DNA from 4 places in the Streptomyces sp. RLA012 genome. Region 4 is predicted to be linked to each of the others. Evidence: riboswitches for the same ligand, from Rfam matches in the RefSeq annotation. Region 4 holds a riboswitch; each other region holds the start of a gene.

Region 1 (7,896 bases), 9.3 Mb from region 4:
TGCCCGAAGCGCGGGCACTGCCGTAGTACGAACCCGGCCCGGGGATCAAGGCTGTCTCCGGGAGGGCAAGGTCACAGCCGCGCCCTCTGCTGCTCACCTGCGGATCTGGCCTAGCATCCGAGCATGACGGTCCTGCCTGACGACGGGCTCTCGCTGGCCGCCGAGTTCCCTGACGCGACCCATCAGCAGTGGCAGCGCCTCGTGGCGGGCGTACTGCGCAAGTCGGGCAAGGAAGTCTCGGACGAGGCAGCCGAGGAGGCTCTGTCCACCACGCTGGAGGACGGGTTGCGCGCCCGGCCCCTGTACACCACACACGATTCCGCGCCCGACCCCGGCCTGCCCGGCTTCGCCCCCTTCGTACGGGGCGGCCGTGCCGAGGGCACCACCCTCGGCGGCTGGGGCGTACGGCAGCGGCACACGGCCGCCGACGGCGCCGCGGTCCTCGCGGACCTGGAGAACGGGGTCACCTCGCTCTGGCTGGTCGTCGGCGCGGGCGGCTTCCCCGTGTCGTCGCTCGGCCGGGTCCTCGACGGCGTCTACCTCGACCTGGCACCCGTTGTCCTCGACGCGGGACGTGAAGTCGAGTCCGCCGCCGGGGAGTTGCTGCGGCTGTACGAGGAACGGGGGGTCGCCGAGGAGGCGGCGCGCGGCAACCTGGGAGCCGACCCGCTGGGCTTCGAGGCGCGTACGGGGGACGACGGCTTCGACTTCGCGCCCGTCGCCGCTCTGGCGCGGCGGTGCGCGGAGGAGTACCCGGGACTGCGGGCGCTGACCGTCGACGCCCTGCCGTACCACGAGGCCGGCGGGTCCGCCGCTCAGGAGCTGGGCTGCTCGCTCGCTACCGGTGTCGCCTATCTGCGGGAGCTGACCGCCGCGGGGCTGAGCGTGGAACAGGCCTGTGCTCAGCTGGAGTTCCGGTACGCGGCCACCGCCGACCAGTTCCTGACCATCGCCAAGCTGCGGGCGGCGCGCAGGCTGTGGGCGCGGGTCGCCGAGGTCTGCGGGGCCCCGGGCGGACAGCTCCAGCACGCGGTGACCTCGCCGGTGATGATGTCCCGCCGGGACCCGTGGGTGAACATGCTGCGCACGACGGTCGCCACGCTGGCCGCCGGGGTGGGCGGCGCCGACGCCGTCACCGTGCTGCCCTTCGACCACGCCCTCGGCCTGCCGGACGCGTTCGCCCGCCGGATCGCCCGCAACACCTCGACGATCCTGGTCGAGGAGTCGCATCTCGCCCGGGTGATCGACCCCGCGGGCGGCTCCTGGTACGTGGAACGGCTCACCGACGAACTGGCCCACGCGGGCTGGGAGTTCTTCCAGCGGATCGAGCAACTCGGCGGTCAGGCCGCCGCCCTGCGTTCGGGCCGCGTCGGTGAGGATCTGGCCGCCACCTGGGAGGCGCGCAGCGCGAAGCTCGCCAAGCGGCGCGAACCCGTCACCGGGGTCAGCGAGTTCCCCAACCTGGCCGAACGCCCCGTGGAGCGCGAATCCGCCCCCGAGCCGCCGTCCGGCGGACTCCCCCGCGTACACCGCGACGAGGCGTACGAGGACCTGCGCGCCCGCTCCGACGCCCACCTCGCGGCGACCGGGACCCGGCCACGGATCTTCCTGGCCGCCCTCGGCCCCGCCGCCGCCCACACCGCCCGCCTCACCTTCGCCTCGAACCTGTTCCAGGCGGGCGGCATCGAACCCGTCACCGAGGGCACCTTCGAGGACAGCGGTGCCACCGAGGTCTGTCTGTGTTCGAGCGACGCGCTGTACGAGGAACGGGCCGCCGAGGTCGCCGCCTCGGTGCGGTCGGCGGGCGCCGCGCAGGTGTTCCTCGCGGGGCGTCCCGGGCAGTACCCCGGTGTCGACGCCTACGTCTTCGCGGGCTGTGACGCCGTAGCCGTGCTCTCCGCCACCCTCGACCGCATGGGAGTGTCCTGATGCCCGTCCCCGACTTCTCCGGGATCGAGCTGGGGGTCCCGACAGCCGACGGCGGCGCCGACGAATGGCGCGCTGCCGTCAAGAAGGCCACCGGCGGCGACGACCTCCTCTGGGAGACCCCGGAGGGCATCGCCGTCAAGCCGCTCTACACCGGGCAGGACCTGGAGGGCCTGGACTTCCTGGGCACCTACCCGGGCATCGCCCCGTATCTGCGGGGCCCGTACCCGACGATGTACGTCAACCAGCCCTGGACGATCCGCCAGTACGCGGGCTTCTCCACCGCCGAGGAGTCCAACGCCTTCTACCGGCGCAATCTCGCGGCCGGCCAGAAGGGCCTGTCCGTCGCCTTCGACCTGCCCACCCACCGCGGCTACGACAGCGACCACCCGCGCGTGACCGGTGACGTCGGCATGGCGGGTGTGGCGATCGACTCGATCTACGACATGCGGCAGCTCTTCGACGGCATCCCGCTGGACAGGATGACGGTGTCGATGACGATGAACGGCGCCGTGCTGCCGGTGCTGGCGCTGTACATCGTGGCGGCGGAGGAACAGGGCGTACCGCCCGAGAAGCTGGCCGGGACCATCCAGAACGACATCCTCAAGGAGTTCATGGTCCGCAACACCTACATCTATCCGCCGAAGCCGTCGATGCGGATCATCTCCGACATCTTCGCCTTCACCTCGCAGCGGATGCCGCGCTACAACTCCATCTCCATCTCGGGCTATCACATCCAGGAGGCGGGCGCGACGGCCGACCTGGAGCTGGCGTACACACTCGCGGACGGGGTGGAGTACCTGCGGGCCGGCCTGGGCGCCGGGCTGGACGTGGACGCGTTCGCGCCCCGGCTGTCCTTCTTCTGGGCCATCGGCATGAACTTCTTCATGGAGATCGCCAAGATGCGGGCGGCGCGGCTGCTCTGGGCCAAACTGGTCAAGCAGTTCGACCCGAAGAACACCAAGTCCCTTTCCCTGCGCACCCATTCGCAGACCTCCGGCTGGTCACTGACCGCGCAGGACGTGTTCAACAACGTGACGCGTACGTGTGTGGAGGCGATGGCGGCGACCCAGGGTCACACGCAGTCGCTGCACACCAACGCCCTCGACGAGGCGCTCGCCCTGCCCACCGACTTCTCGGCGCGCATCGCCCGCAACACCCAGCTGCTGATCCAGCAGGAGTCGGGCACCACCCGGGTGATCGACCCGTGGGGCGGCAGCGCGTACGTCGAGAAGCTGACGTACGACCTCGCGCGCCGGGCCTGGCAGCACATCGAGGAGGTCGAGGCGGCGGGCGGTATGGCGCAGGCCATCGACGCCGGTATCCCGAAACTGCGCGTGGAGGAGGCCGCGGCCCGCACCCAGGCCCGGATCGACTCCGGGCGCCAGCCGGTCATCGGCGTCAACAAGTACCGCGTGGAGACCGACGAGCAGATCGACGTCCTCAAGGTCGACAACTCCTCGGTGCGCACCCAGCAGATCGAGAAGCTGCGGCGGCTGCGCGCGGAGCGCGACGAGCAGGCCTGCCAGGACTCGCTGCACGCCCTGACCCGGGCCGCCGAAGGCACCGGCAATCTCCTGGAGTTGGCGGTGAACGCGGCCCGCGCGAAGGCCACCGTCGGCGAGATCTCCGACGCCCTGGAGAAGGTGTACGGGCGGCACGCGAGCCAGATCCGTACGATCTCCGGTGTGTACCGCACCGAAGCAGGTGAGTCCCCGTCCGTCGAGCGCACCCGCACGCTGGTGTCCTCCTTCGAGGAGGCCGAGGGTCGCCGCCCCCGCATCCTGGTCGCCAAGATGGGCCAGGACGGCCACGACCGCGGCCAGAAGGTGATCGCCACCGCCTTCGCCGACCTCGGCTTCGACGTCGACGTCGGCCCGCTGTTCCAGACCCCGGGCGAGGTGGCCCGCCAGGCCGTCGAGGCGGACGTGCACATCGTCGGGGTGTCCTCGCTGGCGGCCGGACACCTCACCCTCGTACCGGCGTTGCGGGAGCAGCTCGCCGAGGAAGGGCGCGAGGACATCATGATCGTGGTCGGCGGGGTGATTCCGCCGCATGACGTGCCCACGCTGCTGGAGATGGGCGCGACGGCCGTCTTCCCGCCCGGAACGGTGATCCCGGACGCGGCGTACGACCTGGTCGAGCGCCTGGCCACCGATCTCGGTCACGTCCTCTGACCCCCATGGCGATCGACCTCGACACCTATGTGAAGGGCGTACTCGACGGGAAGCGGGCGCTGGTGGCGCGTGCCATCACGCTCGTCGAGTCGACGAAGCCCCAGCACCGGGCCATGGCACAGGAGTTGCTGACCGAGCTGCTGCCGCACAGCGGGCGGGCCCGGCGGATCGGGATCAGCGGTGTGCCGGGCGTCGGCAAGTCGACGTTCATCGACGCGTTCGGCACGCTGCTCACCTCGCTCGGGTTCCGGGTCGCGGTGCTCGCCGTCGACCCGTCGTCGAGTCGGACGGGCGGGTCGATCCTGGGTGACAAGACGCGGATGGAGCGCCTGGCCGTCGACCCGGCGGCCTTCGTGCGGCCCTCCCCCACCGCGGGCACGCTCGGCGGGGTGGCCAAGGCGACCCGGGAGTCGATCGTGGTGATGGAGGCGGCCGGTTACGACGTCGTCCTGGTGGAGACGGTCGGCGTCGGCCAGTCCGAGACCGCGGTCGCGAACATGGTCGACTCCTTCCTGCTGCTGACCCTCGCCCGCACCGGAGACCAGTTGCAGGGCATCAAGAAGGGCGTTCTGGAACTCGCCGACGTCATCGCCGTCAACAAGGCGGACGGACCGCACGAGCGCGACGCCCGGGGCGCGGCACGGGAGTTGGCGGGCGCGCTGCGGCTGATGCATCCCGTCGACGCCGCCTGGACCCCGCCGGTGCTCAGTTGCAGCGCCCGTGAGTCGACCGGCCTGGACACGGTCTGGGAGCGTCTCGAACAGCACCGTACGCTCCTCGACTCCACCGACCGGCTCGCCGCCAAGCGCCGCGAGCAGCAGGTGGACTGGACGTGGACGATGGTCCGCGACGAACTCCTCGGCCGGCTGCACGCCGACCCGGCCGTACGCGCCCTCGGGCCCGCCCTCGAACAGCAGGTCAGGGACGGCGAGTTGACGGCCACGCTCGCCGCCGAGCGCATCCTGCGGGCGTTCGGGAGCGACGCGAACTGATCATGCCGGCCGGAAAGTCTTCGCCCCGGCCGGGCTCCACCCCCCAAGCTGGCCCGTGCAGCTGGTTCGCCCCCGTCCGCCAGGCGGGATGCGTCGCAAGAGGGAACCCGGTGGGAATCCGGGACTGCCCCGCAGCGGTGAGCGGGAACGACCGCCGTCATACGCACTGGGCCCGACGAACAGGGTCTGGGAAGCGACGGCCAGTAGGTGTTCCTCCGTCAGGAGGGCGTGCTCGCGAGTCCGAAGACCTGCCAACTGCCCGCGTACGAACGATGCGTGCGCGGACATCCCGGTGACCTCGTGGGCGGGTCGGCGTACATACCTGGCGGGCACGGCCACCGTGCGTCCGCCCGGTCTGGCGTTCCTTCGCGCTCGCGTCCCGTCCCGGGATCCCAGGGACACAGCTCGCGAAGGAGAGTTCCGTGACAGCGAAGTCCGCAGCCGCGGCGGCACGGGCCACCGTGTACGGCCACCCCCGCCAGAGTCAGGGCCGCGAGCTGGCCGAGCACGGCTACCCGCGGGAGGCCGGGCCCGGTGTGTACGACATCCACTCCCCGCGCGTGCCGAGCGCGGACGAGGCAGCCGCCCTGCTGCGCAAGGGACTTGAGGCCATCCCCGCCGAACGGCTCTGGGTCAACCCCGACTGCGGACTGAAGACCCGCGGCTGGCCCGAGACCCGGGCGTCCCTGGAGAACCTGGTCGCGGCCGCCCGAACGGTCCGCGCCGAACTGCCCGCCGACTGATCCGTTCGACGGGCCGATCCGTTCGACGGGCCGGGGACACGCGTGTCCCCGGCCCGTCACGTCCAGGAGGGTGGCGGTGTCGCGGGACCCTGATGCGCGCCCGGTGGGTGGGTCGCCCGGTAGGTGGGTCGCCCGGTGGGTGGGTCAGGCGCGCAGGCCCGTAAGGCCGTCGTAGGCGGCCATGACCATGTCGAGTCCGCGATTGTCGTCCCCGGGTTCGCGCATCTGGTTGGTCACGTACGCCACCACCATGCGGGCGTCGGGCTCGATCATGACCATCGAGCCGCCCCAGCCGCCCCAGCCGTAGGTGCTGCCGAACAGGCCGTACCCCAGGCCCCAGCGCATCTGCATGCCCAGCATGCGGTCCTCGCCGCGGAACTGCTCCTGCCACGCCCGCTCGCAGCCCTCCCGCGACAGCAGCCGCACACCTCGTACCGTTCCCCCGCACGCCATGGCCGACTGCGCGAGCGCGACCGAGCGGGCATGGCCGAACCCGCTCGCCGCGGGGATCTGCGCGCGGCGCCAGGCCACGCTGTTGCCGTCACGAACCCGTATCGCAGTCCCGTCGGCGGGTGCTGCGGTGCTGCCGGGGGCGCTCGAAAGGTAGTCCTCGTCCCGTGACGGCGGCGGGACCGAGAGCGCGACCCGGTGGTCGTGCTCCGCGGACAGCCCGATGTGGAAGTCCGCGCCCAGCGGCCCGGCCACCTCGGCGGCGAAGAACTCACCCACGCTGCCGCCGGTGATCCGGCGCACGACCTCGCCCACCAGGAATCCCTGGGTGAGCGAGTGGTATCCGGCCGCGGTGCCCGGCTCCCACCGCGGAGCCTGCAGCGCGAGCCGCCCGGTGGCGGACGGCCAGTCGCAGACTTCCTCGACCGTCAAGGCCTCGTCCCAGTCGGGCAGGCCCGCGGTGTGCGCGAGCAGATGCCGCACCAGCACCCCGCCCTTGCCCGCCGCGGCGAACTCCGGCCAGTACCGCGCGACCGGCGCGGACAGGTCGAGCTCACCGCGGTCCGCCAGGACGAGGGCGCACAGCGCCGTCATCGTCTTGGTGACCGACCACACGCCGGTGATCGTGTCGCGCTGCCAGGGGATCGTACGGTCCGCGTCAGCCCATCCGCCCCAGACGTCCACCACCGGCTCGCCGTCCACGAAGACCGCCACCGAGGCGCCCGCGTCCCCGGCGTCCAGCAATGCGGCCAGCGCGCCGGGCACCGCGGAGAACAGTTCGTCGTACGAGCCCTGAATCTCGACCATGCGTGGAACCTAGCCCGCGCCGCACCATCGCGGTCAACCGAATTTCCGGCGGGCCGCCGCGTCCGGCCCCCCTGCCGGGGACCGGAATCAGCCATCGTCTCGTCCTACGCGCCGAAGAACGGATCGTCCACCACGTAGAGCCAGCGGCCGTCGAGCTGGCGGCGCACCACTTCGGTGGTGTCGGTCGTCACCGGCTCGGGGGCGAGGCCGGTCACCGTGGCGGTCGAGGACAGCACGGCGATGTCTCCCACCCGGTGGATCTTCCTGAGCTGAAGAGCGACATGCGCCTCGTTGTCGACGTACGGGCGCAGTGCCTCCCTGATGGCGGCGGTGCCGGTGACCGCGGTGCCGCTCGGATCGGGGACGAAGACGCCCCGGGGCTCGTACAGGGAGACCAGGCCGTCCAGGTCACCGGCCTCCAGACACCGTTCGAAGAGCCCGGCGAGCTCGTGGGGTTCCCTGGCGACGGCGGCGTCCGAACGGACGGCCGCCGGCCGGTCGCCCCAGCCCGAGGCGTCGATCACGTCGTGCCAGTCCGGCAGCGTTCCGTACGGCAGATGGCGGCGGAGCACCTGGCCGGGGAAGCCACCCACGGGGCCGGCCTTGGCGGGGTTGGCCAGGGCCTGCCGCACGATGATGTCGGTCAGCGCGTAGCCGAGGTCCTCCCGCGGAAAAGCGGTGTGGACCCGCTCGGCGAATCCCGCTCGGAGCTCTTCCTTGCCGCGGCCAAAGATGTCGAGGCCGATTCCCGCCTGTGCGAGGGCGACCTCCGGGCCCTTTCGTGCGGCGATCCCGTCCGAG
Region 2 (7,896 bases), 2.4 Mb from region 4:
CCGTGGGGGCGGGGGGCTCGTCCCCGGGTGGTGCCGTGGCGGAGGGGGCGGCGAGAAAGAGAGGGTGTCCGCCCCGGCGTGACGAAGGGATCCGGTTCCCGCGGGCGGGGCAGCGGCGCGACGGAGTGCCGCGGCGGCGCCACGCCACACGCGGGCGCCCTGCGGGCGAGGCACCGCCGCCGGAGGACGCGTCCGCGGCACTGGCGCGCCCCCGCACAGCCGGGGCACCACCGCGTGCGGCCCGCCGGGCAGCCCTCCCGCTCAGGCCGCTCAGGCCGGTCGGGGCGGTCGGGGCGGTCGGGGCGGTCGGGGCGGTCGGGAGTGCGATCTCGCTCCCCGGTGCGCGCCGCTAGGCCCGCTGCCCGTACCCGCGCAACCGCTCCCCCGCCTCCGTCACCTGTTGCCCCGACAGCAACGCGGGCGACAGCCCCGGTACCGCCGACGCCAGGAGCCAGACGCGGCACATCCATTCCAGTTGGGCGGTGCGGTCGTACGCCTGGCCCAAGGTGGCTCCGTAGGCGATGGTGCCGTGGTTCTGGAGGAGGCAGGCGGTGCGGTGGGTGAGGGCCTGGAGCATGTTCTCGGCCAACTCCGGGGTGCCGTAGGTCGCGTAGGGCGCGACACGGACCGGTCCGCCGAGGGCGCCCGCCATGTAGTGGATCAGGGGAAGCTCGGTGACGAGGGCCGAGACGGCCGTCGCGTGCGCGGCGTGGGTGTGGACGACTGCGCGCGCGTCGGTGCCACGGTATATCGCGAGGTGCATCGGCAGTTCGCTGGTCGGAAGGAGCGAACCGCGCATCTGCCGCCCGTCGAGGTCCACCCCGACGACGTCGTCCGGCGTCAGCCGGTCGTACGGCACTCCCGTCGGTGTGACCAGGACCGTGTCGCCGACCCGTACCGAGACATTGCCCGACGTACCGACGACCAGCCCGTCGGCCACCGTCCGGCGGGCCGTGGCGACGAGTTCGTCCCACGCGTCCGCCACCTCCCGCTCCCGCGCACCCGGTGCGCCCTCCGCCACGTCCCGTGCGTCCCGCGCGTCCCGCCGCTGCTCAGCCATGCCGCGATCCTGCCAGGCACGGATGTCAACCCGCCGTCGGCGAGGGCACTTTAGGGCGGAAGTCGAGCGTCCGTAAGGGCACATAGCGGCGGATACCGCACGCCGGGGGTGATTGGCTGGCGATCGACGGGCTTTCGGTGATCTTCCAATAACCTCTGGGGGATTTGTCACGCACGTCGCCATTCCGGGGGGACATATGGCTCGTGACCGCACACCTTTCCTTCGCCGCACCCGCGCCGTCCACCGTGTTCGCGCCATCCACAGTGTTCGCGTCGTCCGTCGCGTCCGCGCCGTCGCGGCGGCGGCCGCCGTTGCGGCGCTCGCCGCCGCCGGGACCGCTCTCGCCGAGGTTCCGGTCTCGGCGGCGGCCAAGCCCAGGGGACACGACGTCTCCTCGCACCAGAAGAACGTCGACTGGCAGAGCGCGAAAGCGAAGGGCGCCCGGTTCGTCTATGTGAAGGCGACCGAGTCCCACACCTACCGCAACCCCTACTTCCGCCAGCAGTACGACGGGGCGCGCACCGCCGGGATACTGCGCGGCGCCTACCACTTCGCGGTGCCGGACAGGTCGTCCGGCACCGCACAGGCCGCGCACTTCGTGCGCAACGGCGGCGCCTGGCGCGCGGACGGCTGGACGCTGCCGCCCGCGCTCGACGTCGAGTACAACCCGTACGACAAGAAGCAGAAGTGCTACGGCCTGAGCAAGGCCGGGATCGTCAGCTGGATCCGGGCGTTCAGCGACGAACTGAAACGGGAGACCGGCCGCCGTCCGGTCATCTACACGACCACCCACTGGTGGAACACCTGCACCGGCGGCAGCGACGCCTTCGCCGCGAACCACGCCCTGTGGCTCGCCCGCTACGGCTCGGCGGACACGGGCGCGTTGCCGGCCGGCTGGTCCACCTGGACGTTCTGGCAGTACGACAACAGCGGCACGCTCCCGGGTGACCAGAATCTCTTCAACGGATCCGTCGCCCGGCTCAAGCAGTTCACCCAGGGCTAGCGTCTCCCGGAAACCCGGGCGGAGCCTGAAATTCCGCTTCTGTTCGAACCGTCCGCACCCCTTCCAGCCACCCCTCCGGCACATCGGTCATCACCGCCGGGGGGGTTCTCTGGCATGTGAGACATCCTGACGCCTGCTCTAGTTCATCTTCCGTTCATTCAGGTTGCCTACGGTCCACCTGCCACTGACGTCCAATAGAAGCCTGGGTTAATGGAACACATCACGCTCCTCCTCGGAATCGTGATCGTCACCGCTCTCGTGTTCGATTTCACGAACGGTTTCCACGACACTGCCAACGCGATGGCGACGACCATCTCGACCGGCGCTCTGAGGCCCAAGACGGCGGTGGCCATGTCCGCCGTGCTGAACCTCGTCGGTGCGTTCCTCTCCGTGGAGGTCGCCAGGACGATCTCCGGCGGGATCATCGACGAAGAGGGCATTCGCACCGAAGTGATCTTCGCGGCGCTCGTCGGCGCCATCCTCTGGAATCTGCTGACCTGGCTTCTGGGTCTGCCCTCCAGTTCCTCCCACGCCCTCTTCGGCGGCCTGATCGGCGCCGCGGTCATGTCGGCCGGCTGGTCGTCGGTGAACGGCTCGACCGTCGTCACCAAGGTGCTGATCCCCGCGGTCGCCGCGCCCCTCGTGGCCGGACTCGCCGCGATGCTCGCCACCCGGCTGACGTACAGGATCGGCAACCGCGCCGACGACAAGGCGACCGCCAAGGGCTACCGCGCCGGCCAGATCGCCTCCGCCGGCCTGGTCTCCCTCGCCCACGGCACGAACGACGCCCAGAAGACGATGGGCATCATCACCCTCGCCCTGGTGACCGGCGGCGTGATCGCCCCGGGCTCCAACCCCCCGGTGTGGGTCATCGTCTCGGCCGGTACGGCCATCGCGCTCGGCACCTACCTGGGCGGCTGGCGCATCATCCGCACCCTGGGCAAGGGCCTCACCGACCTCGCGCCGCCGCAGGGCTTCGCCGCCCAGACCAGCGCGGCGACGGCCATCCTGGCCTCCTCGCACATCGGCTTCTCCCTCTCCACCACCCAGGTCTGCTCCGGCGCCGTGATGGGCTCGGGCCTCGGCCGCAAGGGCGGTGTGGTCCACTGGTCGACCGCGACCCGGATGTTCGTCGCCTGGGGTCTGACCCTGCCGGCCGCCGGTCTGGCCGGTGCCTCCGCCGAGTTCCTGACCGAGCAGGGCACCTGGGGCATCGTCCTCACGGGCGCGCTGCTCGTCGCCGGGTCCGGCACCGTCTGGAAGCTCTCCCGCCGCCGGCCGGTCACCATCGACAACGTCAACGAGATCGACGAGATCGACGAGGTCAACGAGGTCGATGCCGGGCCCGCGGGCGTCGTCACCAGCGCGATCGTCACCGGCGGCCCGACCGGCGATCTGTCCGGCGACCTGTCCGGCGACCTGAAGACCACCATCCCGTCCCCGGACGCGGAGCCCACCCGCCCGGCCACGGTGTAAGGAACGAACAGCATGCACATCGACTGGGCAGCTCTCGGCTCCGTCTTCGGAGTCAGCCTCGTGACCACCATCGGCCTCGTCGGCCTCTTCACCCTCGGCATCGTCGGTCTCTCCCGACGCGAGTCCGCGTCCGCCCAGGGCAGCTCCGCGGCCCTCGCGGTCACCGGCGCGTACGTCTGCTTCGCGGCGTGCGCGGCGGCGGTGGCGTACGGCATCTTTCTGATCGTCGGCAAGTAACCCAAAACGGGCAGCACTTCGGGTGGGGTGCGGGACGGATCGCCGTCCCGCACCCCGCCTGTATGTGGGCCTTCGCACACTCTCCCCGCGCAGGTCAACAGCAAGTTGACGGGTCTTCCAACCCGTGGTGGACTGCCGGAGCCAAGTACGGCGACAGGAGAGGAAGCCGGTGCGAATCCGGCGCGGTCCCGCCACTGTCATCGGGGAAGGAACTCCCCGGGAGCCAGGAACTCTCCCCGCCGGTCTCGTCGAACCAGGGCGCGGACACCCTGAGTGAGGACATAACGCCATGCGCGGCTGCCCAAGTGCCCTGCGAGCGGTTCCGCCCGACCTGACGGCCGGCTGACCCCGTGCGTGCCGATCGCGTCTTCGCGTACGGCGCCGCCACCGGCCTCCTCGGTGACCTGCTGCTCGGCGATCCCCGCCGGGGGCATCCGGTCGCCGCGTTCGGCCGGAGCGCCGCAGCCGTGGAGCGGGTGCTGTGGCGGGACCACCGCGGGTGGGGCGCGCTGCACACCGCCGTGTGTGTGGGCGGTGCCGCCGGGCTCGCCGCCGTCGCCTCCCGTGCCGTACGCCCCTCCCGTACCGCTTCGGTCGCCCTGACCGCGGCCGCCACCTGGGCGGTCGTCGGGGGCACCACCCTCGGGCGGGAGGCCCGGGCCATCGGCGACGCGCTCGCCGACGGTGAGATCGACACGGCCCGGGAGCGGCTGCCGCATCTGTGCGGGCGCGACCCCCAGGCCCTCGACGCCGACGGCATCGCGCGCGCCGTCGTCGAGTCCGTCGCCGAGAACACCTCCGACGCCGTGGTGGGCGCCCTGGTGTGGGGGGCCGTGGGCGGAGTTCCCGGGCTCGTGGGCTTTCGGGCCGTCAACACCCTGGACGCCATGGTCGGTCACAGGTCGCCCAGGTACCGGCGGTACGGGTGGGCCTCGGCTCGGCTCGACGACGTCGCCGGATGGCCGGGGGCACGGCTCACCGCCGTGCTCGCCACTCTCGCGGGCGACAGTCCACGAGGGGCCGTACGGGCCTGGCGCACCGATGCCGTCAAGCACCCGAGCCCCAACGCCGGTCCCGTGGAGGCCTCGTTCGCGGGGGCCCTCGGGGTACGGCTCGGCGGCACCCTCTCGTACGGCGGGCGGGTCGAGCACCGGCCCGTGCTCAACGGCGCGGGGCGCGCCGTCCATGTCGACGACATCGAACGGGCCGTACGGCTGTCGAGGCGCGTCGGCTGGCTCGCCCTCGGCGTGAGTGCCGTCGGACGGCTGACGGCACAGCGGCTTCTCAGGAAGGGGCGTACGTCATGAGCGGCGGTCTGCTCGTCGCCGGGACCACCTCCGACGCCGGGAAGAGCGTCGTGACCGCCGGGATCTGCCGGTGGCTGGTGCGGCAGGGCGTCAAGGTCGCGCCCTTCAAGGCGCAGAACATGTCCCTGAACTCGTTCGTGACCCGCGAGGGCGCCGAGATCGGGCGTGCACAGGCCATGCAGGCGCAGGCCGCCCGGGTGGAACCGACCGCGCTCATGAACCCCGTGCTGCTCAAGCCGGGCAGCGACCGGAGCAGTCAGGTCGTCCTCATGGGAAAGCCCGTGGGCGAGATGAGCGCTCGTGGCTATCACGGCGGGCGGCAGGAAGCCCTCCTGGGAACCGTGCTGGACTGCCTCGCCACCTTGCGGGGCACGTATGACGCGGTGATCTGTGAGGGGGCCGGAAGTCCCGCCGAGATCAATCTGCGGCGGACCGACATCGTGAACATGGGGATCGCGCGCAATGCGCGGCTGCCCGTGCTCGTCGTCGGCGACATCGACCGCGGGGGTGTGTTCGCCTCGTTCTTCGGGACGGTCGCCCTGCTGTCGCGCGAGGACCAGGAGTTCGTCGCCGGGTTCCTCGTCAACAAGTTCAGGGGGGATGTCTCCCTGCTGGAGCCGGGGCTCGACATGCTCCACGGCCTCACCGGGCGGCGTTCGTACGGCGTCCTGCCCTTCCGGCACGGCCTCGGCATCGACGAGGAGGACGGGCTGCGGATTTCTTTGCGGGGAGCGGTCCGGGAGTCCCAAGTGGCCTCCCCCGTGGGCGAGGACGTGCTGCGCGTCGCCGTCTGCGCGATCCCGCTGATGTCCAACTTCACGGACGTGGACGCGCTGGCCGCCGAGCCGGGTGTCGTCGTGCGGTTCGTGGACCGGGCCGAGGAACTGGCCGACGCCGACCTCGTCGTCGTCCCCGGAACCCGGGGGACGGTGAAGGCGCTGGAGTGGCTGCGTGAGCGCGGCCTCGCCGACGCGATCGCGCGCAGAGCCGCCGCGGGGCGGCCGGTGCTGGGCATCTGCGGCGGTTTCCAGGTCCTCGGCGAGCACATCGAGGACGAGGTCGAGTCGCGCGCCGGTCATGTCGACGGGCTCGGACTCCTGCCCGTCCGGGTGCGGTTCGCACGCGAGAAGACCCTGACCCGGCCCGTCGGGGAGGCACTCGGCGAGCATGTCGAGGGCTACGAGATCCATCACGGTGTCGCCGATGTGACAGGCGGCGAGGCGTTCATCTCTGATGACCATGGACACAGCCTGGACGGGTGCCGGGTCGGCGCCGTCTGGGGCACGCACTGGCACGGCTCGCTGGAGTCGGACGGCTTCCGGCGTGCCTTCCTGCGCGAGGTGGCGGCCGCCGCGGGCCGTCGTTTCGTGCCGGCCGCCGACACGTCGTTCGCGGCGCTGCGCGAGGAGCAGCTGGACCGGCTCGGCGATCTGATCGAGGAACACGCGGACACGGACGCGCTGTGGCGGCTCATCGAGTCGGGCGCGCCGCAAGGACTGCCTTTCATTCCACCGGGAGCGCCCGCATGAACACAGTGTTGTTGTTGTCGACCGCCGACACCGATCTGCTGGCGGCGCGTGCCTCCGGCGCCCCGTACCGGATCGGCAACCCGACCCGGGTGGATGTCGAGGGCGAACTGCCGTCCCTCGTCGAGGGCGCGGACATCGCCGTCGTACGACTCCTGGGCGGCAAGCGTGCCTGGGAGGAGGGCCTGAACAAGCTGCGGGCCTCGGGCATCCCCACCGTGCTGCTCGGCGGGGAGTCCGTGCCCGACGCCGAGCTGATGGCCGAGTCCTCGGTGCCCGCCGGTGTCGTGGCCGAGGCGCTGCGCTACCTGGTCGAGGGCGGCCCGCACAACCTCACCGAGCTGGCCCGGTTCCTCTCCGACACCGTGCTGCTCACCGGTGAGGGCTTCGAGGAGCCGCGGAAGATGCCGGAGCACGGCGTCCACGGCGAGCGCGCCTTCGTCGAGGGCCGCCCGACCGTCGGCGTGCTCTTCTACCGGGCCCACCAGCTGTCCGGCAACACCGCGTTCGTCGACACGCTGTGCGACGCGATCGAGGCGCGCGGCGCCAACGCCCTCGCCGTGTACTGCGGTTCGCTGCGCGGCGCGGACGCGGGCCTGTACGAGATCCTCGGCAGGGCCGACACGCTGGTCGCCACCGTGCTCGCGGCGGGCGGCACACACGCCTCCGAGGCGTCCGCGGGCGGCGACGAGGAGGCCTGGGACATCGGCGCGCTCGCCGACCTGAACGTCCCCGTGCTGCAAGGGCTCTGCCTGACCTCGTCCAGGAGTGCCTGGGACGCGTCGGACGCCGCCCTCTCCCCCATGGACGCGGCGATGCAGGTCGCGATCCCCGAGTTCGACGGCCGCCTCATCACGGTCCCCTTCTCCTTCAAGGAGCAGGGTCCGGACGACGTCCCGGTGTATGTCGCGGACCCCGAGCGGGCCGCGCGCGTCGCCGGAATCGCCGTACGGCACGCCCGGCTGAAGCACAAGCCGAACGCGGACAAGAAGCTCGCGCTCGTCTTCACCGCCTACCCGACCAAGCACTCCCGGGTGGGGAACGCGGTCGGCCTCGACACGCCCGCGTCGGCGGTACGGGTGCTCGACGCGCTGCGGGACGCCGGGTACGTCGTCGAAGGGCACCCCGACAACGGCGACGAGTTGATCCACCGGCTCATCAACGCCGGTGGCCACGACGTCGAATGGCTCACCGAGGAGCAGCTCGCCGCCGCCCCCGCGCGCGTGCCGCTCGCCGACTACCGGGCGTGGTTCGACAAGCTCGACCCGGACCTGCGGAACGGGATGC
Region 3 (7,896 bases), 200 kb from region 4:
CCGTACCACTCGCCGCGCAGCACATGCCCCGTGGCCAACGCGATCCGGTGCAGCGCGGCGCGGCGCTCATCGACCGCCCCCAGCAATGGCTTCTCCCCTCGACCACCCACAGGACGTCTTATCGTATAGATCGAAAATCGCAAGCCGATGGCCGGTCTCGATCGGGCGCCGGCAACAAGGTTTCCGCCAAGGAGCCGAGGCCCTCCCTGGGGCGCTTCATGACTGAGGGGTACCGACGAGGACAAGGAACCGGCTGCCCTTGCGTTCGTCGACAGGGCCTAGAGTGATCGGGATGAGCGACGATCCCGTGATACTGCGTCCAGTGATCGAGGATGACCTGTCGGTGCTCGAACGGTTCCTGATGGATCCGGAGGCGACCGGGCCGTTCCCATGGCTCGGGTGGTCGGACCCAGGACGCTGGCGGCGGCGCTGGGTGCAGGACGGCCTGCTGAGCGATGGGGATGGCCAGTTGATGGTGGTGACCGGCGCCGACCGGCTCGGCTTCGTGGCCTGGCGGAAGGTCGCGACCTCACGGAACTCGCACTGCTGGAACATCGGAGCCCAACTGCTGCCGGAGGGCCGGGGCCGCGGTGTCGGCACACAGGCCCAACGACTGCTGACACGGTACCTGTTCGCACACACTCCGGTGGTCAGGATCGAAGCGGACACCGAGACGGAGAACATCGCCGAGCAGCGCGCACTGGAGAAGGCCGGCTTCACCCGCGAGGGCGTGCTGCGCAGCACCGTGTTCCGCGACGGGCGGTGGCCGGATGTCGTGCGCTACAGCGTGCTGCGCGGCGACATCGCCCCGACCAGGGTCCGGAGCAGTCCCACACCTGACCCGGTCCGCACCCGGCGCGCCTACGATGCGGCGAGGCCGGTGACAGCAAGCCCGCCGATACCGTCGCCGGTGCCGACTGCCGTGCCTCGGCACAGTGGCACGAGCATGTACTGCTCGCGGTGGGTGACACCCGTCCGGCTGTCGCCCGCGCTCACACGGAGCCCATCCTCCTGGCGCTCCTCCAAGCCAGGGCTACGGTCTCGGGCCGGGTGCCGAGTTGTTCGGCGAGTCCCCGACAGCGGCGGCGCCGGGCTCGGTTGTCCTCGGTGTCGTAGGGATCCGGGATGCGCCGCCGTACGTCGGTGCCGTGCCCGTCGGCCGCTTCCGGTGGACGGCCGTCGCCGCCTCCAGGGCCGCCTGGACAGACAGATTGCCGCCCGGCGTGTGTCAGCGTCCCGGCCGCTGCTGCCGGATGCGCTGCGCGACTTCGCTGTTCTCGGTCTCCCACCACGGACGGACGAGGTCCGGCCCCTGCGCGGACTCCCGCGCCATGGGGGCCACCGGGACCAACTCCGTGTCCAGGCGGCGGTCAAGGGCGACGGTCTCGGCACGTTCGGTGCGCGCCCACTGCACAAGGATGGTGAGCAGGAGGGGCAGCGCCACCAGTTCGGCAATGCCGATCATGGCGCCGCCGCCCAACTGCTGGTCATAGTGCACGTCCGGCGCCCAGGACGGGGCATGGTGCAGATACCAGGCCCCGGCGATCAGCGTGCCGTGGGTCATCACCACGATGCCCGGCACGGCGTCGATGACCCCGTCGAGGAACACCAGCGCCGCCCGGACCGGATGGGTGCACCACTTCGGCAGTGCCTCCTCGCGGGTGAGCACCGGCACCACGAACAGGCTTCCGGCGAGCAGTAGGTGCAGATACATCAGCTCGTGCAGCCGGCCGTCACGCAGGGCGGTCTCGAAGTAGGGCGTGAAGGACACCGTCAGTTCGGTCGCGAGGACCAGGGCCGTGCTGACCAGGGGGAAGGTGAGCAGGCGCATCAGACGTCCGGTCATCACCCGCCGTACGCGGTCGGCGGCCGGCTCGGGCAGGGCCCGGAGTGCCAGTCGGAGCGGATCGCCCAGCGCCAGCCCGAGCGGGGCGATCAGATCGAGGAGGATGTTCTGGACGGCGGCCGGCCAGAACAGCGCACGGTCGTACACGGCCAGCGCGGACATTGTGGCCACAACGAGTGTGCCGAGGCCGAGCAGTGCGAAGGCCGCCACGCGGGACACGGGCCACCGCTCGCCCCGCCGTGCCAACCGCGCTGCCCCCAGGCGTACAGCGCGCCGAGCAGGACGACCAGCAGGAGCGCGGGCACATCCAGGTGCCATGAAGAGAGCAGCCGTCCCGTGGTGAGCTCAGGCAGACTCCCCATCACGACCTCCTCCATCAACACGGCGGACACCCGGCCCGTCCTCCTACCGGTCCATGAGCCGAGCCCGGCCGGATCTCCACGAAGGGCCGGAAAGAGGAACCAGACCTGCCGAGACCCTACGCCGCGTACTCCCCCGGGCCGGTCCCACCCTCACCGGAGTCACCGTATGGCTGGGCCGGGGGCACAGCGGCCAGCGGCGCGGTGACGAGGAAGAGCGGCGGTCACTCGGTCCACGTCCGCCGGGCCCACCCCGATGGCGCTCAAGGAGTGCGGCGAGCGCGCAGCGCAGGCAGTCCGAGTCGGTGCCTCCCATGGCCGAACGGCCCCGCGCCCCGTCCTGGCCCGGCGCGCCCGACCCGTCGGACGCCTGACGACATGGGGCCGTGCCGCCCGGCGGCACGTGCGGGCCGGGGCAGGTCTCCGTCGACCGGCCGACCAGTGTCTCAAGGTCGCGTAACAGTTCCTCGGTCTGCTTCACGCGCTGCGCCAACGCCCTCACCCGGGCGCTCTGGCCGCCGATCTGCCGTCTGCTGACGATCAGCCGCTCGTACTCCTCCGGGGTCAGCGCCACCGCCTCGCGTCCGCCGAGGGTGATGTGCCGCGGTCGTGGTTGTCCGGCCGCTCGGATCCTCCGCCCCTGCCCCTCGCTGCCGTCGTCGACGACGCCGCCGCAATTGTCGTTGCCGCCGTCACCGTGCGTGCGTCATCGGGGAGTCATGTGAGTCGTCAAGTCGTTCGGAGGTCATCGGTGTCGGGAGAACGTGAGAGGGCCCCCGGATGGTCCGGTGGGCCCTCTGCGCGTGATCGCCCGTGCTGTTCTCAGTGCGGTACGGGAGTCGCCCGCGCGGGCGCGACCGCTGCCGGTCGCGGAGCCAGCAGGCGCTGTGCCAACTCGCCGAAGACCAGGCCGAATCCGGTCCAGAGCGTGACCTGGATGGCGAGGGCCGAGGTACGGAACCGCCACAGCAACGTGGCCGGGAAGTCCTTCGGGACCTCGTTGATGACCGGCAGGAACGCGTACGCGAGACCGATCACGACGACGAAGAAGGCGATCGCCGCGACCGTCGCGTACCACGTGCCCCACCTGGGTGCGAGTCGCTTGCCCAGGATCACGGCACCGACCGCGAGGAGCACGCTGAGCAGCATCATCAGGAAGTACAGGGTCGTACGTTTGCCGATGGTGTCGGGGTCGCCGACGGACGGCGGGTTGGCCGGGTACTTGAGGAACGGCACGACGTACACGGCGAGCAGAGCCGTACCCGAGAGCAGCAGTGCCGTGGCACGGGGGGTGAAGCGTCCGACGCGGCCGAGCGCGAAGCAGTAGGCCAGGGCGGCGATACCGCCGAAGGACACCCCGTAGATCAGGACGCCGGTGGCGAGGCCGCCGGTGGACTGGAGGCTACGACTGACGATTTCGACCTCGTGGCCGTGCGCCGGTGCGTGGGCCTCTTCGAAGCCGATGGCGTCGTCGACGCTGGGCTCACCCAGGAAGTAGGCGACACAGAGGGCGAGCACGCCGGCGGCGAGGCCGGCGAGCATGCCCCGAACGAGGAGGTTTCTTACGGTTGCGGAGTTCATGGGTGTGCGGCGTCCCTCGTGTCAGTGGCAGGGGAAGCCGAGGAGGTGGCGGGCGTCGTGCACCCACTCGTGAACGTCCTCGCCGGAGACGACGGAGGTGGCGCCCTGCTCGGCGCCGACGAAGTACAGCAGGACGAGCATCAGGATGCCGAAGAAGACCGCCCAGGGGACGATCGCGCCGATCGGCAGCTTGACGGGGAGAGCGGGGGTGGTGGCTGTCGGCTGGGCGACGGTCTGCGCCATGGCAGGACCTCCTCGGGAGTTCGCGTCCCATCTCGGTGGTGCACAGGACGACAGCTGCGGGTCTGACTTGCGAGGCGCTCCGCCCGTCACAGGCGGTGCGTCTCGTTCACAGTGGCGCGACCGTGCCGGATTTCCACCGGCTTCCGCCATACCGTCGTCGATATCGCACAGACCGTACCGCGTGTCGGGTTCATGGCCAAGACCGCGCCCCCTGCCGTGATCTTCATCTCGCGGACGGGGGCGCGGCCGGTGTGATCTGCGGGTCAGCGGTGGGTGCAGTGGGACGGACGCTTCTCGACGAAGGCGGCCATGCCCTCCTTTCTGGTCGGCCGTCGCGTAGACGTGCGCGGCGATCGCGGTGGAGCCGACGAAGCCGAGCGCGCCGACCCGGGCGGATCCCGCTCGGAGGGCTTGCGGAGAAAGCCGTTGCCGCAGGTGAGGGCAGGAGCAGCCTTCCACGGGGGGATCACCGCGGGGAAGTTGAACGAAGTGATGCCGGCTGTCATCGGTGGCGTCGTGCTCGGCGACGTACTCCCCGGTCACAGTGGCGGGACCGTGCCGGATTCACACCGGCTTTCCCGCACCGCGGATGCCGCCCGCGGGGAGGCGAAGCGGACCGGGGCCCGGAAACGCGCACGGCGGGCGGCGCGGCGGAAGGTGGTCAGTACCGCCGGGCCGGCCAGCAGGACGCACACGAAGTTGCTGACCGCGCGGCCGGTGTCCCAGCCCAGGGAGGTGGCGAGGTCGAAGGCGACGTAGCGGTGCCACTGCTCGGTGAACGGCAGGCCGGGCAGATAGGCGATGGAGCTGTTCGGGTCGAGGGAGAACGGCCAGAAGGAGAGGTTGAGGAGGAATCCGAAGAGGTAGCCGGACACCGATCCGTAGGCGGCCAGGAGGAGCACTTCGCGCCGGCCTCTCGCCCGGGGGAGGAACCCGGCGAGCATGCCGACGAAGGCACAGCCGAACATCTGGTACGGCATCCACGGGCCGACGCCGCCGGTGATGAGCGCGGAGGCGAACAGTGAGGTGCAGCCGAGTGTGAAGCCGAAGCCGGGGCCGTAGACGCGCCCGGCCAGGACGAGGACGAAGAAGACCGTCTCGATGCCCGCGGTTCCCGCACCCAGGGGACGCAGTGCCGCGTTGACGGCGGACAGGACGCCGAGCATCGCGAGCGCCTTGGAGTCGATGCCGCCCTCGGCGATCTCGGAGAGCACCACACACAGGACCAGGACGAGCAGCACGCCGAAGATCAGCGGAGGCGCGTAATTGGAGCCGAACTTCCCCGGTGCTACGACGAAGGGCCAGAAGAACGCGACCAGTCCGACGAAGGCGGCCAGGGCGATGATGATCCCGGCCCTCGGGGTGAGCCGGATGGCCGTGGCGGCGGTGGCGGCGGTGGACGTCATGAGTGCGCCTCGCCGTCGTGGTCTCCGGCGAGTGCGGCAGCCACCTGGTCGACCGTGAGAAAGGGCAGCGGCGCCAGGATCTTCGCGGTCTGGGGAGCGAACACCGGTGAGGCGACGATCACTTCGGACGTCGGTCCGTTGGCGACGATGTCCCCTTCGGCCATGACGACGACCCGGTCCGCGGCGCGCGCGGCGAACTCGACGTCGTGGGTGGAGACGACCACGGTCCGGCCCTGAGTCGCGAGCGTGCCGACGACGCGGGATCTCGGCGGGCGGCCCGCTCAACACCCGGCCGTCACCGGGAAGATGGACGACCCGGTCGGCGTACTGGACGACCCGTTCGAGCCGGTGCTCGGCCATGAGGACGGTGACGCCGAGGTCGTGGACGAGCCGGGTGACGGCGGCGAGGACCTCCTCGGCGGCGGTGGGGTCGAGGGCCGAGGTGGGTTCGTCCAGGACGAGGACACGGGGGTGTGCGGTGAGGACGGAGCCGATGGCCACGCGCTGCTGCTGGCCGCCGGAGAGTTCGTACAGGGCCCGGTGGCGCAGGTCGGCGAGGCCGAGGAGGTCGATGGTCTCCTCGACCCGCTTGCGCATGGTGGCGGGCGGGATGGCCAACTGCTCCATGGCGTAGGCGAGTTCCTCCTCCACGGTGTCGGTGACGAAACCGTCCAGCGGATCCTGGCCCACCACCCCGACGACGTCGGCGAGTTCGCGCGGCGGATGGTGGGCGGTGTCGCGGCCGTCCACGGTGACACGGCCGTAGAGGGTGCCGCCGGTGAAGTGGGGTACGAGCCCGTTGACGGCGCCGAGGAGCGTGGATTTGCCGACGCCCGTGTGACCGACCACGAGGCACAGTTCGCCCTCCTCCACCGTCAGGTCGACCTCGCGCAGGGCGGGTTCGGCCGTGTCGTCGTAGTGGACGGTGACCTGGTCGAAGGTGATCATGAGGCGTCGGCCTTCTCGGTGCGCCGTGCGGGAACGGCGGGAGGGTGCGGAGGGTTCGGGGGCGGGGCCAGGAATCCGGCGGTTCCGGCGAGCAGGATCGCTGCGATGGGGACCAAGGGCAGTGTCGGCCAACTCCGGGGATGGATCGAAGGGTTGAGATCGGCGGCGTGGTAGCCGAGGTTGCTGAACAGCAGCACGGCGGAGAGGATCCCGCTGCCGGCGACGGCCCACTCCGGCAGGCGCCACGGGTTGGGCCGGTACGTCGTACGGATGACCCGGCGCCCGCCCAGGCGCAGTCCCGCCAGGCACAGCAGGGCGCCCGACACCATGGCCGGCAGTCCCAGAAACCGCGGTGCGGTCGCGTCGAGCAGTCCGTAAGCGCCGGCGGACAGTCCGCACATGCCGAGCAGCATCAGCGCCCCGGTGAGGCGGCGGGAGCGGCGGGTGGCGGAGCCGGCCCTGCCGTAGCCGCGGGAGTCCATGGCGGCGGCCAGCCGCAGCGAGCGTTCGAGCGCGTCCTCCAGGACGGGGACCGCTGTGCCGCGCAACGCCTTCAGCCCTTTGGTGCGTCCGGCCCTCAACCTGCGGGCGCGGGCGACGCGTTGGACGCTCTGCACGAGCTGGGGTGCCACGCTGATGGCGACGGTGACGGCGACTCCGAGTTCGTACAGGGCGCCGGGCAGGCCGCGCAGCGCGCGCTTGGGGTTGGCCAGGGTGTTCGCGGCGCCGATGCAGCACAGCATGCAGGCGAGGCGCAGCCCGTCGGTGGCGGCGGAGAGGACGGCTTCCAGGGAGACCGGGCCACCGATCTGGATGCCCGCGTACCAGTCCGGGGTGGGCAGGTGCGGAAGGGAGAACAGGAAGTGGTCGCGGGGGGTGATGCCGGTGGCGAACACGGCCCGGAAGACGACCCGGATCGCGACGACCGTGAGGGCCAGGTACAGGTAGTACTTGAAGCCCCTGGCCCAGGGCGCCTCGGTACGGCGGGCCGTGACGACGTAGCCGAGGACGGCCAGGACGAGGAACAGCAGCAGCGGGTTGTCGGTGCGGCTGACGGCGGTGGCCAGGGCGAGCGCCCAGATCCACCAGGCCACCGGGTGCAGGGTGCGCGGCAGGCGGCGGCCGCCCGGGTCCGGAGCGCGACCGGACACGGGGGTGGCCGCCTCGACGTCGGCGCGGGCCACGGCGGTCACTCGGTACGGCGGCGCCGGCGCGCGGCGAACACCGCCGCCCCGCCGATCAGTACCACCAGCGAGACGCCGGTGACCGCCGGTAGGACCGAGCCGGAGTGGCTGAGGGGCCGTCATCGCGTGGGCGTCCCACGGGAGACGGCTGATCGAACCACGCCGTAGTCCTCGACGGCGTTTGTCGCTGTGGAACACGCTCCAGGCATTCCGGCTCACCCGGCGCGATGCCGGGTCCACGGTTGCGGGTCAGCGCCGGAGGTTCGACCGGCTTCCCCTGGAACTGAGTGCGTATCAGGCGGAATTGAACACGCCGTCACAGGAAGCGT
Region 4 (7,896 bases):
TGCGGATCATCGAAGCGTTGGAGACCGCGCCCCGCGGTCCCTACTGCGGTGGAATCGGCTGGGTCGACGCCGACCGTGGACGCGGCGAACTGGCCGTCGGCATCCGCACCTTCTGGATCGACCGTGCCGAAGGGCACCTGAAGTTCGGTACGGGAGCGGGCATCACCTGGGGCTCGGAGCCCGAGCGCGAATGGCAGGAGACCGAACTGAAGGCACATCGACTGCTGGCCATAGCGAGCGGAGGTTCGACATGCCCGTAGAGGGAGCGGCGCCCCGTTGTCACGGCGGAGCTGCGCGATGTGCGCAGACGCAGTGTCGCGACAGGCTCGCCGGCCGTACGGGATTCCGCGGGCCGGTCGAGACGCGTCCTCGCCTGGAGAACTGAAACGATCTAGCGCGTAGAGTGAACTCCACACGCTTCAACGTTCTGCGGGCCGGAAGCCACTTTCGGCGATACCTGCGCGCGGGGTGTGGGGCGTGCGAGGCCGGCGAAGGGGAGTGTGTCGACATGGGCCGTTCGGGCCGGGTGACGTTGAGCGACGTGGCCAAGGCGTCCGGAGTGTCGCGGGCGACGGTGAGCTTCGTGCTGAACGACGACCCACGGCAGACGATCTCCGCGGCCACCCGGGAGCGGGTCGTGGAGGCCGCTCAGGACCTCGGATACGTCCCGCACGGGATCGCCCGCGCGCTGCGCGAGGGGTCTTCGCGCATCGTCGTGCTCAACGTCGACTGGGGCATGGAGGGCAACTTCTCCCGGAGTTACGTCCGGGGCCTGGACGAGGAACTGGCCGAACACGACCACATCCTTCTGGTCCGCCACGGGCACGCGATCCCGGAGGCCACGCAGAAGGTCCTGGACACCATCGCGCCGCGGGCGGTGCTGCGGCTCGGCGAGGTCTACATGCAGGGACACGAACCGACCGAGGAGGACTGGGAGAACGGGTTCGCCGCCAACGCCGCGCTGCAGATCGGCTACCTCGCCGAACGGGGGCACACCCGGATCGCGATGGCGATGCCCGACCATGACTTCCCGCTGACCGAGGCCCGGCTCGGATTCGCCCAGGAGGCCGCCCGGCGTCGGGGACTTCCGCCTTTGGAGCGCTTCGTCGTGCCGAGGCCGCGGGAGGCCGGTGCGGCCGCCGTCGAGGCGTTCCTGGCGGCCCACGGGGACGTGACCGCGCTGGCCGCCTTCGACGACGACATCGCACTGCGCAGCCTCACGGCCCTTCTGGACCTCGGGCTGCGGGTGCCCGAGGACGTGGCCGCGATCGGCTTCGACGAGACCGAGCACGGCTCCCTGTCCACACCCGCGCTCACCACCGTCCACATCGACGCCGAAGTCCTCGGACGGGTCGCCGCCCGCAACGCCCTGGGCATCGACACCGGGGGTCTGGCACCCGTGCCCGGCCGGATCGTGGTACGCGCGTCGGCGTGACCGCCGCAGGCCCGCCGCTGTGAGGACGCCACGCGGCTGACGAGCCGTTGTGGCGCGCCCCGAAGCGCGGTCCGTGGCCGTCGCTCACGGGGTGGTGCGGACCACCGGCCACATCGTCGCGTACGTGGGATCCTCCCCCTCCAGCGCGACGAGCAGCTTCCGGAGCTGTCCGATGATCTCGTCCTTCTCCCCGTCACCCAGGATCTCGGCGAGTACGCCATCGACCGCGGCGATGCGGGTCCGGCCGTCCGCGACGCCGGCGAGGCCCGTTTCGGTGAGTTCGTGGAGGATGACGCGTTTGTGCACGGGATGCGGCAGCCGTCGGACCCACCCGAGGCGTTCGAGCTGCGAGAGCGCTGTCGTCACGCTCTGCGGCGTGATGTGAAAGCGCCGTGACAGGTCCGAGGCGGACATCAGGCCGAGTTCGTCGAGGTGAACGGCGAGACCGAGCTGGGTCACCGTGACGTCGAGTCCGTCGAGTGCGCTCTGGAGGCGGCCGTGCACGGCTTGCTGCGTTCGCCACAGTACGTGGGGCAGCCCGTCCTGCCATGCGGGACCCGTTCTGTCCTTCGCCGAAGACATCGTCACCCTCCGTTCGTGCGGGACACCATTATCCGCCCGAAGTCATTGTTTCAGACATCTTCAAACATTCCAGCTGCCTGTTATACGCTCTCGGGGCACGGCGATGAGGCTGTGCGCTCATGACCCGAGAGGAATCCCATGCCCAGTCTCGAAGAAGAGATCAACAAGGCCGGAGGAGCGCTCGCCCTGCTCCGCCAGGGGCGCTCCGGGGCGTACCCGTTCCCGATAAAGCCCGAGTTCAGCAACTGGCGTGACGAGCAGGAGGCTTGGCGCAACAGTGCGGCACTGATGGACCTGTCGCACCACATGACGGACCTCGTCGTGCAGGGGCCCGACACATACAGGCTGCTCGAACACCTCGGGGCGAACAGTTTCCAGGGCTTCGGCCCCGGCAGCGCCAAGCAGCTCATCGCGGTCCGTCCCGACGGCTACATGATCGGCGACTCGATCCTGTTCTGCGTCGGCGACCACCACGTCCGGATCGTCGGCCGTCCGCCGGCCCTCAACTGGGTCCAGTTCAACGCGGCCACCGGCGACTGGGACGTCACCGTCCGCCGGGACGAGCGCACTGTGAACAACCCGAAGGGCCGGGAACTGTTCCGGCTCCAGTTGCAGGGCCCGCACGCCGAGGCGATCTTCGAGAAGGTCAACGGCGGCCCGATGCCCGACATCCCGTTCTTCACCATGGGCCGCTTCAGCGTAGGCCCGCACGAGGTCACCGCGCTCAACCACCGGATGTCCGGCTTCCCGGGCTACGAGTTCACCGGGCCGTACGCGGACATCGAGTCGGTGCGCGACACCATCGTGGAGGCCGGTGCCGAGTACGGCCTGCGCCAGATCGGTGCCCGCGCCTACGCGTCGGTCGCCACCGAGTCGGGCTGGATCGCCAACACCCTGCCCGCGACCTACTCCGGCGAGGACATGAAGGCGTTCCGCGAGTGGCACTCGGCGCGCTCGTTCGAGGGCAACCTCGCGCTCGGCGGCAGCTACGTCGCCGACCGGATCGAGGACTACTACACCACCCCGTGGGACCTCGGCTACGGCCACATCCTCAAGTTCGACCACGACTTCGTCGGGCGCGCGGGACTTGAGGCGATCAAGGACCAGCCGCACCGCCGCAAGGCCTGGGTGCTCTGGGACCGCGACGACGTCGCGAAGATCTTCGCGAGCATGTACGAGCAGGGCGACCAGCGCTTCAAGTACATGGAGATGCCTGCGGCCTTCTACACCGCCTGTCAGTTCGACCGTGTGGAGAAGGACGGCGAACTCGTCGGAGCGGCGATGCTGACCTCGTACTCCGCGAACGTACGCGGCTGGATCTCGCTCGGCACGATCGACCCGGCGGCCGCGGCCGGCGACCAGGTGGAGATCGTGTGGGGCGAGCCGAACGGCGGCTCGCCGAACCCGGCCGTCGAACGCCACGCCCAGACGCGCGTGCGCGGAACGGTCATGGCGCGTCCGTTCGCCAAGAAGCACTGACCGGGCAGCCGACCGGCCGGAAAGAGGCAGGGCGACGGCCGCCTCGACTCCGCAGGACGGCATCGATCAGGCGGGCTCACCGGTTCAGCTGCTGCGGCAGCGCGAGGACCGGTACGTGCTGAGTGGAGTGCCGCCGGATCTGTTCCTCTCCTGCACGAGCGGGAGCGGGAGATCACCGACACGCTGGTGGAACTGGCGGTGCGGCAGCCGACAACGCGCCGTCCCACCCGCTTCACCCCGTCAACTCCCCTTCATATGCTGCTACTTGCCCGCATCCAGCGTGGCAGGGACAGGGGGACCACCGTGGCGCATCCGACCGGAGCCGATGGGCTGGGACCATTGATCGGCGAGTACGGATACGACTGGGAGCGGGCCCGGCGCGGCGCTGTCGGCTGGCTTGTGGTCGGCGTGCTGGGCACCGTCGTCGGCATCCCTCTGGTCATCAGTTACGCCGGCGACGCCGGAAGCGGCGGCTCCAGCCCACTGCCCGGCATCGTGATCGGCCTGGGCCTGGTCGGGCTCGCCGTCGGCGGCACCCTGCTGGCCCGCAGCATCACCCGCCGACGGGAGGTCTTCCGCCTCTACCAGGGCGGCCTGGTGCACCAGCGGGCCGACGCCGAACGTGTCCTGGTCTGGCAGGACATCGCCCGGGTGGACTACGACGAGAACGACCGGGCCGCCGCCCGGTTCGCGGGCACCGATGTGCGCTGCCTGATCCACCTCAGAGCCGGCGGCCGAATCCGCGTCACCGGCTACCACGACAACGCCCACCGGCTGGGCAGCACCCTGTGGCGTGCCATCGCCAAGAACGAACCCCCGGCCGCTCCCTGACCGCCCCTGGAGGACGGTACCGCGTGTCTCGTTCTGTGGCGCGGCCCGCCGTCGCTGTCGGGATGTCCGACGTCAGGGCGTACCCCGAGACGGGAGCCAGTGCCTGATCTTGGTAGTCCGCCGAAGCCAGTCGTGCCACATCCGAGGCCAGGGAATCCGGTGGAAATCCGGAACTGACGTGCAGCGGTGAGGGGGACGGGCGGGGCACTCGACGCCACTGGAGCGAGGCGGGCCGGCCGAAGGAGCCGGTGCGCAACGCGCCGGGAAGGCGCTCCGTCCGGACGAACCCGGGTCCGAAGACCTGCCGGCGCCTCCCCGCCACGAGCGAGGAGGACCTCCATGGGCCAGGCTCCGCGTTCGAGCCCCGACAGGCAGGGCATGCCCGTGCTGCGTACCGTTCCCGTCCCTCTCCGCCGTACCGCGGCCCTCCTCCTGGCGCCCGCCCTGCTGCTGACCGCCTGTGGCGGTTCCAAGGGGGAACACGCCGACGACGAGGCGGCCGAGTCGGCCGCAGGCTTCCCGCTCTCCCTCGGCCTCGCCGACCACATGGCCGGCACCGCCACCTGGACCGACCCGGTGCTGAAGGGCCTGGAGAAGGCGAACGCGTCCGTGTCGCGCCTGGCCGACAACGCCCCCTCCTTCGCAAAGGTCCTCGACGCCGAACCCGACCTCGTCACCGCCTCGTTCGTCTCGACCCTCGGCACGGGCGGCGTCGCCACCCGCGAGCAGTTCGAGAAACTGGGCGTGCCCACGTACGTCTCCCCGGCCGACTGCGCCGCCGGCCGGACCGTCGCCGAGGGCAGCCCCGCCGACGTCCTCACCCCCGCCCTCATCAAGGACGTGTACGGCGTCCGCGCCGAGGTCGTCCACGCCCCCGGCCATCCTGTGATCCGCTTCCTGCGCTCGGAAAGTCGGGCACCGCACCGGCGGGTCCGACCGAGCCCGGCCCACCGCGGATCGACCGGAACCGCGGCACTTTCGCGACACACCCGGCAGGACACCGTCCGCTTCAGCCGGGACGGTCGTTGCTGGTGTGACCGATGTTCCCGGCAGCAACGAGTGATGTGCGTCAAGGCGGTGCTCCCCGGGGGCGACACCGCCTTCGACGTGCGGCAGCGGATCGTCCATGACGTGCAGCAGTGCACTCGGCCATTGCTTTGAACGATTCAAAAACCCTGCCCTGTCTGGGACTCTGCTCAGCAGACGCCGTTCCGGTAGGGGTGATTGCGCCTCACCAAAAGCGCCCTTTTGTGGTGAACATTGACGGTAGCGGCCTTCCGTGTGTGAACCCTTGACGCTCGCGATGTGCACACCTACCGTCTCCGGCGGACGATGTAAAACGATTCAAGTCACCGAAGTACGCGACTTCTGCCGTCAGTTGAGCCCGTAGTCCTCCGCCGTCGCGCCTGCCCTCGCATCCGTGCCCGGAGGCACTCCCCCTGCCCGGAAGGAGCATGGCGCCTTGTCCGCACCGCGCGACACGCCCCGCCCGTCCCGACGCCAGATCCTCGTCGCCGCATCCGTCGCGGCAGCCGCCGCCTCGCCGACCCCGCAGACGGCCCGCGCCGCCACGGCCGGACGGCGGCCGGCTCTCGTCCCCTTCCCGTCGGCCGATGTCCGGCTGCTGGAGAGCCCGTTCCTCGCCAACATGCGGCGCACCTGCACGTATGTGCTCTTCGTCGACGCCGACCGGCTGCTGCACACCTTCCGTCTGAACGTGGGACTGCCCTCTTCGGCCGAGCCGTGCGGGGGATGGGAGGCGCCGGGGATCCAGTTACGCGGCCACACCACCGGGCACCTGCTCAGTGCGCTGGCCCAGGCGCACGCCCATACCGGCGACGACGCCTACGCGGCCAAGGGCCGTTCGATCGTGTCGGTGCTGGCCCAGTGCCAGCAGTCCGCCGAGGCCGCCGGCTACCACCGCGGCTACCTGTCCGCCTTCCCCGAGTCCGTCTTCGACCAGCTCGAAGCCGGGGGCAAGCCCTGGGCGCCGTACTACACCCTCCACAAGATCATGGCGGGCCTGCTCGACCAGTACGAACTGAGCGCCAATGAGCAGGCGTTGGCCGTGCTGCTGGACATGGCGGCCTGGGTGGACGCCCGCACCGCACCGCTCTCCCGCGAGCTGATGCAGACGGTGCTGAACGTGGAATTCGGCGGCATGAACGACGTACTCGCCCGCCTTCATCTGCTGACCGGTGACCCGGCGCACCTCCGCACCGCCCGGCGGTTCGACCACGAGGCGCTGTACGCCCCACTGGCCGCCGGCCGGGACGAACTCGCGGGGCACCACGCCAACACCGAGATCGCCAAGACAGTGGGAGCGGTACCGAGCTACGAGGCCACGGGTGAGAGCCGCTACCTCGACATCGCCGACCACTTCTGGACGACGGTCGTACGGGACCACTCGTACGCCATCGGGGGCAACTCGAACCAGGAGCTGTTCGGGCCGCCGGGCGAGATCGTCAGCCGGCTGTCCGAGGTGACCTGCGAGAACTGCAACAGCTACAACATGCTCAAGCTGGGCCGGCAACTGTTCCTGCACCGTCCCTCCCGCGCCGAGCACATGGACCACCACGAGTGGACGCTCTACAACCAGATGCTCGGCGAACAGGACCCCGACTCCGCGCACGGATTCGTCACCTACTACACCGGGTTGTGGGCGGGTTCGGAGCGGCAGCCCAAGGGCGGCCTGGGTGCCGCGCCCGGCAGCTACAGCGGGGACTACGACAACTTCTCCTGCGACCACGGGACCGGTCTGGAGACGCACACCAAGTTCGCCGACAGCATCTACTTCCGCACCCGCGGCACCGGTACACGTGGTCCTTCGCTGTACGTCAACCTGTTCATCCCCTCCGAACTGCACTGGCGGGAAACCGGAGTGACGGTCGTTCAGGAGACGTCGTATCCCACGAGCGACCGCACCCGTCTCACCGTCACCGGGGGAGACGCACGCTTCACGCTGAGGATGCGTGTCCCCGGCTGGGTGGCGGACACCGGCAGACCCGCCGTGCTCAAGGTCGACGACCGGCACTACCCGGCCAGGCTGGAGCCGGGGACGTACGCCACGGTGGAACGGCGCTGGCGCTCGGGGGACACCGTGGAGCTCGTGCTGCCCCGCGAGCCCGTCTGGAAGGCCGCGCCCGACAATCCGCAGGTGAAGTCACTGTCGTACGGCCCCTTGGTCCTCGCGGGGGAGTACGGCGACACCCCGCTCGCCGTCCTCCCCTCGATCCGGCCGGACACCCTGCGCCCCTCGCCCGGCACTGCCACGGCCTTCACCGCACTCGCCGACGACCGCCGCGTGTCACTGCGACCGTTCCACGAAGTGCACCATCAGCGGTACAACGTGTACTGGGCCGTGCGGCCGCGCCCCGCACACGAACGGGACATCGCCCGCTACCCCTTCGACGAGGGGAACGGCATCTCGGCCACCGACCGTACCGGCACCTTCCCCGACGCGACGCTCGTCGGCGGCGCCACCTGGGCCGAAGACGACGGTGTGCGCTCGGTGTCCCTCGACGGACAGGGCGGCCATGTCGCGCTCCCCGCCGGTCTGCCGAGCGGGC

Evidence for each region. A riboswitch is a leader RNA that binds a small molecule or an ion and turns the genes downstream of it on or off. The one in region 4 is predicted to bind cobalamin.
Region 1: linked by a shared signal. The riboswitch ahead of RV986_RS08260 (5-methyltetrahydropteroyltriglutamate--homocysteine S-methyltransferase) and the one ahead of RV986_RS50210 (hypothetical protein) in region 4 are both predicted to bind cobalamin.
Region 2: linked by a shared signal. The riboswitch ahead of RV986_RS39670 (cobalamin biosynthesis protein) and the one ahead of RV986_RS50210 (hypothetical protein) in region 4 are both predicted to bind cobalamin.
Region 3: linked by a shared signal. The riboswitch ahead of RV986_RS51045 (CbtB domain-containing protein) and the one ahead of RV986_RS50210 (hypothetical protein) in region 4 are both predicted to bind cobalamin.

What each region holds. Positions count from the first base shown of each region.
Region 1 is NZ_JBWDPA010000002.1:1,740,245-1,748,140, forward strand. It holds gene RV986_RS08245 (methylmalonyl-CoA mutase family protein) at 124-1,929, shown strand; gene scpA (methylmalonyl-CoA mutase) at 1,929-4,103, shown strand; gene meaB (methylmalonyl Co-A mutase-associated GTPase MeaB) at 4,109-5,095, shown strand; cobalamin riboswitch at 5,141-5,365, shown strand; partial or broken gene RV986_RS08260 (5-methyltetrahydropteroyltriglutamate--homocysteine S-methyltransferase) at 5,590-5,838, shown strand; gene RV986_RS08265 (serine hydrolase domain-containing protein) at 5,983-7,095, opposite strand; gene RV986_RS08270 (nuclear transport factor 2 family protein) at 7,200-7,896, opposite strand, start outside.
Region 2 is NZ_JBWDPA010000002.1:8,655,390-8,663,285, reverse strand. It holds gene RV986_RS39690 (class II aldolase/adducin family protein) at 350-1,060, opposite strand; gene RV986_RS39685 (lysozyme) at 1,257-2,063, shown strand; gene RV986_RS39680 (inorganic phosphate transporter) at 2,274-3,539, shown strand; gene RV986_RS39675 (hypothetical protein) at 3,552-3,776, shown strand; cobalamin riboswitch at 3,888-4,028, shown strand; gene RV986_RS39670 (cobalamin biosynthesis protein) at 4,127-5,083, shown strand; gene RV986_RS39665 (cobyric acid synthase) at 5,080-6,612, shown strand; gene cobN (cobaltochelatase subunit CobN) at 6,609-7,896, shown strand, end outside.
Region 3 is NZ_JBWDPA010000002.1:11,221,635-11,229,530, reverse strand. It holds gene RV986_RS51065 (hypothetical protein) at 1-86, opposite strand, end outside; partial or broken gene RV986_RS51060 (GNAT family N-acetyltransferase) at 293-709, shown strand; partial or broken gene RV986_RS51055 (cytochrome c oxidase assembly protein) at 1,229-2,208, opposite strand; gene RV986_RS51050 (CbtA family protein) at 3,028-3,786, opposite strand; gene RV986_RS51045 (CbtB domain-containing protein) at 3,808-4,029, opposite strand; cobalamin riboswitch at 4,065-4,200, opposite strand; partial or broken gene RV986_RS51040 (aldehyde dehydrogenase family protein) at 4,345-4,535, opposite strand; gene RV986_RS51035 (ECF transporter S component) at 4,569-6,383, opposite strand; gene RV986_RS51030 (energy-coupling factor transporter transmembrane component T) at 6,380-7,576, opposite strand.
Region 4 is NZ_JBWDPA010000002.1:11,024,608-11,032,503, forward strand. It holds gene RV986_RS50185 (chorismate-binding protein) at 1-260, shown strand, start outside; gene RV986_RS50190 (LacI family DNA-binding transcriptional regulator) at 509-1,435, shown strand; gene RV986_RS50195 (MarR family winged helix-turn-helix transcriptional regulator) at 1,520-2,017, opposite strand; gene RV986_RS50200 (aminomethyl transferase family protein) at 2,156-3,496, shown strand; gene RV986_RS50205 (hypothetical protein) at 3,800-4,327, shown strand; cobalamin riboswitch at 4,477-4,630, shown strand; gene RV986_RS50210 (hypothetical protein) at 4,706-5,488, shown strand; gene RV986_RS50215 (glycoside hydrolase family 127 protein) at 5,790-7,896, shown strand, end outside.